One region of the Bradyrhizobium sp. B124 genome, then DNA from elsewhere that is predicted to be linked to it. Evidence: predicted binding sites of a transcription regulator. Region 1 holds the regulator's gene; each other region holds the start of a gene.

The links. Region 1 encodes PhoB, which activates phosphate uptake and scavenging genes when phosphate is short. Its sites were predicted from a motif close to TGTCATNNANCTGTCAT; they were not measured.
Region 2: AAFG13_RS20485 (inorganic phosphate transporter) is a predicted target of PhoB. The motif match lies at 896-912, and genes of this name have one in related genera.
Region 3: phnF (phosphonate metabolism transcriptional regulator PhnF) is a predicted target of PhoB. The motif match lies at 1,073-1,089, and genes of this name have one in related genera.

What each region holds. Positions count from the first base shown of each region.
Region 1 covers NZ_CP152413.1:4,760,774-4,763,039, forward strand. Annotated here, with positions in the region: gene AAFG13_RS22775 (GcrA family cell cycle regulator) at 153-665, shown strand; gene phoB (phosphate regulon transcriptional regulator PhoB) at 983-1,693, opposite strand; gene phoU (phosphate signaling complex protein PhoU) at 1,824-2,266, opposite strand, start outside.
Region 2 covers NZ_CP152413.1:4,261,227-4,263,492, reverse strand. Annotated here, with positions in the region: gene AAFG13_RS20495 (hypothetical protein) at 1-71, shown strand, start outside; gene AAFG13_RS20490 (DUF5413 family protein) at 259-693, shown strand; gene AAFG13_RS20485 (inorganic phosphate transporter) at 975-2,266, shown strand, end outside.
Region 3 covers NZ_CP152413.1:3,458,083-3,460,348, reverse strand. Annotated here, with positions in the region: gene phnE (phosphonate ABC transporter, permease protein PhnE) at 1-141, shown strand, start outside; gene phnF (phosphonate metabolism transcriptional regulator PhnF) at 319-1,044, opposite strand; gene phnG (phosphonate C-P lyase system protein PhnG) at 1,149-1,622, shown strand; gene phnH (phosphonate C-P lyase system protein PhnH) at 1,627-2,235, shown strand; gene AAFG13_RS16595 (carbon-phosphorus lyase complex subunit PhnI) at 2,239-2,266, shown strand, end outside.

The DNA.
Region 1 (2,266 bases):
CCTCTAAGTAGCCTTCGTGTCTCGCGTAAACGTTCGGGCGCAACACCGTGCCCGGCGAGGGCTAAGGGATTCTGGCCGCAGGGATATTTGTCCAGATTGGCTCGCAGCGCCGCTCCGATGAGTGGCCGGCGCCATGCGAAAGGAAGAATGTGATGACTGTATTGACCTGGTCCGACGATCGCGTCGAGCAGCTGAAGAAGCTCTGGGAATCCGGCCTCTCGGCCAGCCAGATCGCGGCGGAACTTGGCAATGTGACGCGAAACGCCGTGATCGGCAAAGTGCATCGGCTCGGCCTCTCCGGCCGCGCCAAGGCCCCCTCCACGGCCGCGCCGCGGCAGCGCAAGGCCCGCCCCGCCCAGCACATGATGCGGGTGGCGCGCCCGGTCTCGCGCGGCAACACTGCGCTTGCGCACGCCTTCGAGGTCGAGATGGAGCCCGATCCGATCTCCTTCGACAACGTGGTGCCGATGAGCCAGCGGCTGTCGCTGCTCGAGCTCAACGAGGCCACCTGCCATTGGCCGGTCGGCGATCCCTCGAGCCCGGAATTCTTCTTCTGCGGCGGCAAGGCGCTCGCCGGTCTGCCCTATTGCGCGCATCACTCGCGCGTCGCCTATCAGCCCGCCGCCGATCGCCGCCGGCCGTCGGCGAAGCCACAGATCAAGTAAGCACTCGGGAAACTGCCTGGACTGTAAAAACAAATCCCCGCGAAAGCGGGGATTTTTTTGTGGCTCGTAGCCCGGATGGAGCGAAGCGTAATCCGGCGCGGTGTTTGAAGCGGAGAATGAAGTTCTGGATTTCGCTTCGCTCCATCCGGGCTACGTCACATCACCGGCGTCGTCCCGGCGTTCGCCGGGACCCATAACCACGAATGGGCGTTGTTAGAAAGTCGTCTGGCCGCTTGCCGATTGCGCCGGCCGCGGCGTATGGGTCCCGGCGTTCGCCGGGACGACGCCGTGTTGTGGTTTACGATTGTCGGCCAGCCTTACGGCTGCGGTTCGGCCTTCGCGAAGCGGTCGTCGAGCGCGTAGCCGGCGCCGCGCACGGTGCGGATCGGATCCTGCTCGCGGCCCGGATTGAGCAGCTTGCGCAGGCGGCCGATATGCACGTCGACGGTACGCTCATCGATATAGATGTCGCGGCCCCAGACGCTGTCGAGCAGCTGCTCGCGGCTGAACACGCGGCCGGGATGCTCGAGGAAGAATTCGAGCAGCCGATACTCGGTCGGACCGAGATCGATCGGACGTCCCGAGCGCGCCACGCGGCGCTTTTCGCGGTCGAGCTCGATGTCGCCATAGGTCAGCACGGTCGCAAGCCGCTCCGGGCTCGCACGGCGCAGCAGGCCCTTCACCCGTGCCAGCAGTTCCGGCACCGAGAACGGCTTGACGATGTAGTCGTCGGCGCCGGTGGCAAGCCCGCGCACGCGCTCGCTCTCCTCGCCGCGCGCGGTCAGCATGATGATCGGAAGCTGCTTGGTCTCGGGCCGCGCCCGCAGGCGGCGGCACAGCTCGATGCCGGACAGGCCCGGCAGCATCCAGTCCAGTACCACGAGGTCGGGAACGCGCTCCTTCAGGCGGGTGTCGGCATCGTCGCCGCGCCCCACCGTCTCGACATCGTAGCCTTCCGCATCGAGGTTGTAGCGCAACAGTGTCGTCAGCGCTTCCTCGTCTTCGACTACCAGAATGCGTGCGCTCATCGGCTTAAGTTCTCTCTCTGTGATGATCCGTTGCCCAGACGCAAACCGAAACGCTTACTTTCCTGAGCATAATCCCCGCGGAAACGACTTGTCGTGAAGACAATCCGGCTCCGCGCCTGCGGATCATGTCCTAGGTACCGGGCACCGTGGTGGCAAAGTTGGTCATGTCGCCCTTCGGGCGCTTGTCGGTGATCTGCTGGCCCTCGATCATGTAGAACACGGTTTCGGCGATATTGGTGGCGTGATCGCCGATCCGCTCGATGTTCTTGGCGCAGAACATCAGATGGATGCAGAACGAGATGTTGCGCGGATCCTCCATCATGTAGGTCAGCAGCTCGCGGAACAGCGAGGTGCAGATCGCATCGACCTCCTCGTCGCCCTTCCAGACGTTCATCGCCGCCGGCAGATCGTGCGCGGCATAGGCGTCGAGCACCGACTTGACCTGCGACAGCACGAGGTCGGTCATGTGCTCCAGGCCACGGATCAGCTTCAGCGGCTGGAAATCGCTCTCCAGCGCCGCGACGCGCTTGCCCATGTTCTTGGCGAGGTCGCCGATCCGCTCGAGATCGGTGG
Region 2 (2,266 bases), 500 kb from region 1:
TCATCGCGATCGAAAAGGGCGCCCCCGGCGAGCGCGCCTTCAACGACGCCTTCGCGGCGTGGGGTGAGTAACAGCTTCAGCGCTCACCTCGGTCCTCACGATCTCATCGCCCGGCTGAGTCCGGGCGATTCCGTATCGCAGCGAACTGTTGCAGCGCATCGACGCGATGATCCCGGAACATTACCGGGCGCTTTCGAATTTCCCTAGAACCGTCGCGTGACTGCGTTACACTCGCCTGATGTCGGGCAGGGGCACGCCATGAAACGCTATCTGATCTTCGCAGCCATCGGGCCGTTCATCGGCGGCTTCCTGCTGCTGCTCATGACCACCTATCAGTCCGGCTACTGGACCGAGACCAATGGCGGCGAAGTGGCGAAGCTGTTCGTCGTGTTCGTGAAGTCGCTGCAATACAATTATCTGTTCGGCATCGTGCCGTCGCTGATGTTCGGCGCGATCGACGACATCCTGATGCATATGCGGCGGATCACACCGACGGTGCGGATGCTGATCGTAGGTCTCGTGGCGTTCGTCGGCGCGGCGCTGACCTACGCCTCGCACGGCTCCGAAAGCGGCGCCGTGCAGTTCATCCTCTACGGGCTGGTCGGCTTCATCCCGGGCGTGATCACGTCCTGGCTGGCGCACAAATATGCCGAAGAGCAGCACGTGCCGGCACAGCCGGCATCCCAGCATTAGGGCATGTACGCATTGCCTCGGGAAAACAGAAGTCGCCGGCTTTGACATGATCGGCGATTTCTGACGGGCGGCACATTGAGCGCATCGCAGCCGGACAGGTGGCCATGCCAACGCATGGCGAGCAGTCGGTCGCGCAATTATAGTAATTTTGTCAATGTATTAGACGTCGGCTGAAAGCCGGGGGCATTGCCCTTCATGGAACTGTCATATGGGCGTCATGTAAACGTAGTCCCAATGTCACATGGCCGCTTTTGTCCTCCCGCGGCCGTGAGGGCGATCATATGAGCGATGTAGCGTTACCTGGTTCGATTGAGCCCGCGCGGCGCCGCGGCCCCGATCTCGAGAAGGGCTTTCATCCTCTTACCGGCATCATCTATCTCGGCGTGATCGGAGCCGCGCTGCTGTTCGTGGCCTACAGCATCTACGCGGACGTCGGCGCGACGGGCGCGGGCAAGACCTCTTATGCGGCGTTCCTGCTGCTGTTCGTGGCGCTGTTGATCTCGCTCGGCTTCGAATTCGTCAACGGCTTTCACGACACGGCGAACGCCGTCGCGACCGTAATCTACACGCGCTCGATGCCGGCCCACATTGCCGTGGTCTGGTCGGGCCTCTTCAATCTGATCGGCGTCCTGCTCTCCAGCGGTGCCGTTGCCTTCGGCATCGTCTCGTTGTTGCCGGTCGAACTGATCCTTCAGGTCGGCAGCAGTGCCGGCTTCGCCATGGTGTTTGCGCTGCTGATCGCCGCCATCATCTGGAACGTGGGCACCTGGTATTTCGGATTGCCCGCCTCGAGTTCGCACACCCTGATCGGATCGATCATGGGCGTGGGGATCGCGAATGCGCTGATGCATGGACGGGAGGGGACGTCCGGCGTGGATTGGTCGCAGGCCGTCAACACCGGCAAGGCGCTGCTGCTGTCGCCGCTGTTCGGATTTGCGCTCGCTGCCATCCTGCTCTACGGGCTGAAAACCGCGCTGTTGCGCGCAACGCCGGCGCTGTTCGGCGAGCCGAAAGGCGATCAGCCGCCGCCGTGGTGGATCCGCGGCATCCTGATCCTGACCTGTACCATGGTCAGCTTCTTTCACGGGTCGAACGACGGTCAAAAGGGCATGGGTCTCATCATGCTCATCTTGATCGGCGTGGTCCCGACCGCTTACGCACTCAACCGCGCGATGCCTGCGAGCCAGATCGCGGCATTCACCGCGAATTCGGCGGCGGCGAGCAAGGTGATCGAGGATAGGGGAGCCGATCGCAAGGTGACGGGCAATCCGCGTCCGGCGGTGACGAACTACATCGCGCTTCGACAACTCACCGACGATACCTATCCGTCACTCGCCGTTCTCGTCGGCGAAATCAGCGACCAGGTCATTCAGTACGGTTCGCTGGCGAAATTCCCGGCCGAGACCGTCGGCAACACGCGTAACGACATGTATCTGGTATCGGAGGCGCTGCGCTCGCTCATGAAGAGCAGCGACAGCGGGCTGAACGATGCCGATGTCGCGACGCTCAATCGCTACAAGGGCTCGCTGGATGCCGCGACCAAATTCATCCCGTCCTGGGTGAAGATCGCGGT
Region 3 (2,266 bases), 1.3 Mb from region 1:
CAGCTCGCCGAGCAGATCCGCGTGCTGGAATGGCAGAAGGTGTCGTTCCTGATCCTGATGATCCTGATCGCGGTCGCCGCGATCGATTTCATCTCGAGCAAGCTGCGCTTTGCCATCATCGGCCAAAGGGCGGTGGTGTAGGAGGTCACCTCGCCCCCCGCTTGCGGGGAGAGGTCGGATTGCGCTCGGCGATGCGAAGCATCGTCCGGTGCAATCCGGGTGAGGGGTTTGTCCCCGTACTCACATCTGTCGGATTCGCGGAGGCAGCCCCTCACCCCAACCCTCTCCCCGCAAGAGCGGGGCGAGGGAGCAGAGAGATCAGCTATTCTCGACCAGAAACTCCACGCGTTCGGCGGCGAAGCGCGAGCGCTTGGTCACCAGCGGGCGGTCCAGCATATCGACGTCGGTCGCGTCGACCACCAGCACCGGCCGGCCCAGCGGCAGGTCGAGCCGCGCGGCGTCGGTCGCATCGGCGATCGCCGCGGTGATCCGGGTCGAGGCGCGGTGGTAATCCTTCACGCCGTAGTGCCCGAGCAGCTTCGTCATCGAGCGAACGTCCGCAAACACGCTGCCGGCATCGGGAAACCGCTCGGCCGACAGCCAGGTGGTGGACACGCAGATCGGCGTCCGGTCCGCGAGCCGCACCGCTTCGATCCGGATCAGCGGCGCGCCGATCTTCAAACCCAGCTCGCGCGCGATCTCGCGGTTGGCGACGTCGTTGCCTGCATCGATCAGCTGGCCGCGCGGCTCGTGGCCCCCGGCGCCGACGATCTCCGAGAATCGCGTGCGTGAACGCAGCGGATAGGCAAGGCGCTGGGCTTCGACATAGGTGCCGCTGCCGCGCTCGGCGCGCACCAGGCCGCGCTCCGCCAATGCGGCGAGCGCCCGCCGCACTGTGTGGCGGTTGACCCGGTAAGTCTCGGCGATCTCCATCTCGCCGGGCAGCTTTTCGCCCGCAGCAAAGCGGCCGTCGGCGATGCCGCGCTCGATGCCGTCAGCGACCTGCCGCCACAAGGCGACGCCGGAACTTTCCTGCATGCTCATGGCGCGGTGATACCAGAAATCTTCGGTTTGTCACGAAACAGTCATGGCGCTCGGCTATCAAGTTGTCTAGTATCATAGACAACTTGATGCAAGCAAGGTTGCCCATGAATTCAACCACGAATTCGACCGGACCGGACAGCAAACAGGCCCAGCGCAAGGCCGCGATGACGGTGCTGGCGCACTCCGCCGCGGCCGACATCGCAGGCAGGCTGGCGGCGATCGCGGTGCCCAGCCACGAGAACCTGCGCGAGCCGGAGAACGGCCTCGTGATGATGCGCGGGCGGATCGGCGGTGACGGTGCGCCGTTCAACCTCGGCGAGGCGACGGTATCGCGCGCGGCGGTGCGGCTTGCGACCGGCGAAGTCGGCTTCGGCTACACGCTCGGCCGCGATGCGCACAAGGCGCAGATGATCGCGCTATGCGACGCCATGGTGCAGTCGGCGGAATTGTCCGGCGAGGTGGAGGCCAAGGTGATCGCGCCGCTGCGGGTCGCGATGAACGCCGAACGCGCCCGCAAGGCCGCCGAGACCGCGGCGACGCGGGTTGATTTCTACACCATGGTGCGCGGTGAAGGGTGATGCAATGACGACGATTGCCGAAATGCCCGCAGGGTTTGCCGACAAGGTGCTGTCGGCGCAATCCACATTCCGCTCCGTGATGGATGCGATGGCGCGCCCGGGCAGCGTGCAGCGCGTCGCCGCGAGCGTCGGAACACCCGCCGGGATGATGCGCGGCGCGGCCGCGATCGCGCTGACGCTGTTCGATCACGACACGCCGATCTGGCTCGATGCCGCGATGTCGGCGACGCCTGATGTCGCCCGCTGGCTGAAGTTTCACGCCAGCGCGCCGGTGATCGCCGATCCCTCGATCGCGAGCTTCGCGCTGATCGGCGATGCCGCAAACCTGCCGGTGCTGGAGCGATTCGCGTTCGGCAGCAGCGAATATCCTGACCGGTCGACCACGCTGATCCTGCAGATCGACAGCCTGACGCAGGGGCCGGCCTTCGAGCTGAAGGGTCCCGGCATCGACGGCAGCGCGATGTTGCAGGCGATGATCAAGCCGCGCGACCTGTTCCAGCGGCTGGCGATCAATGAAGCGCTGTTCCCGCGCGGCATCGACGTCGTGCTGGTCCATGACGACAAGATTGTCGCGATCCCGCGCACCACGCGGCTGATCGCAAGCGGAGTGTGAGCGATGTATGTAGCCGTCAAGGGAGGCGAGC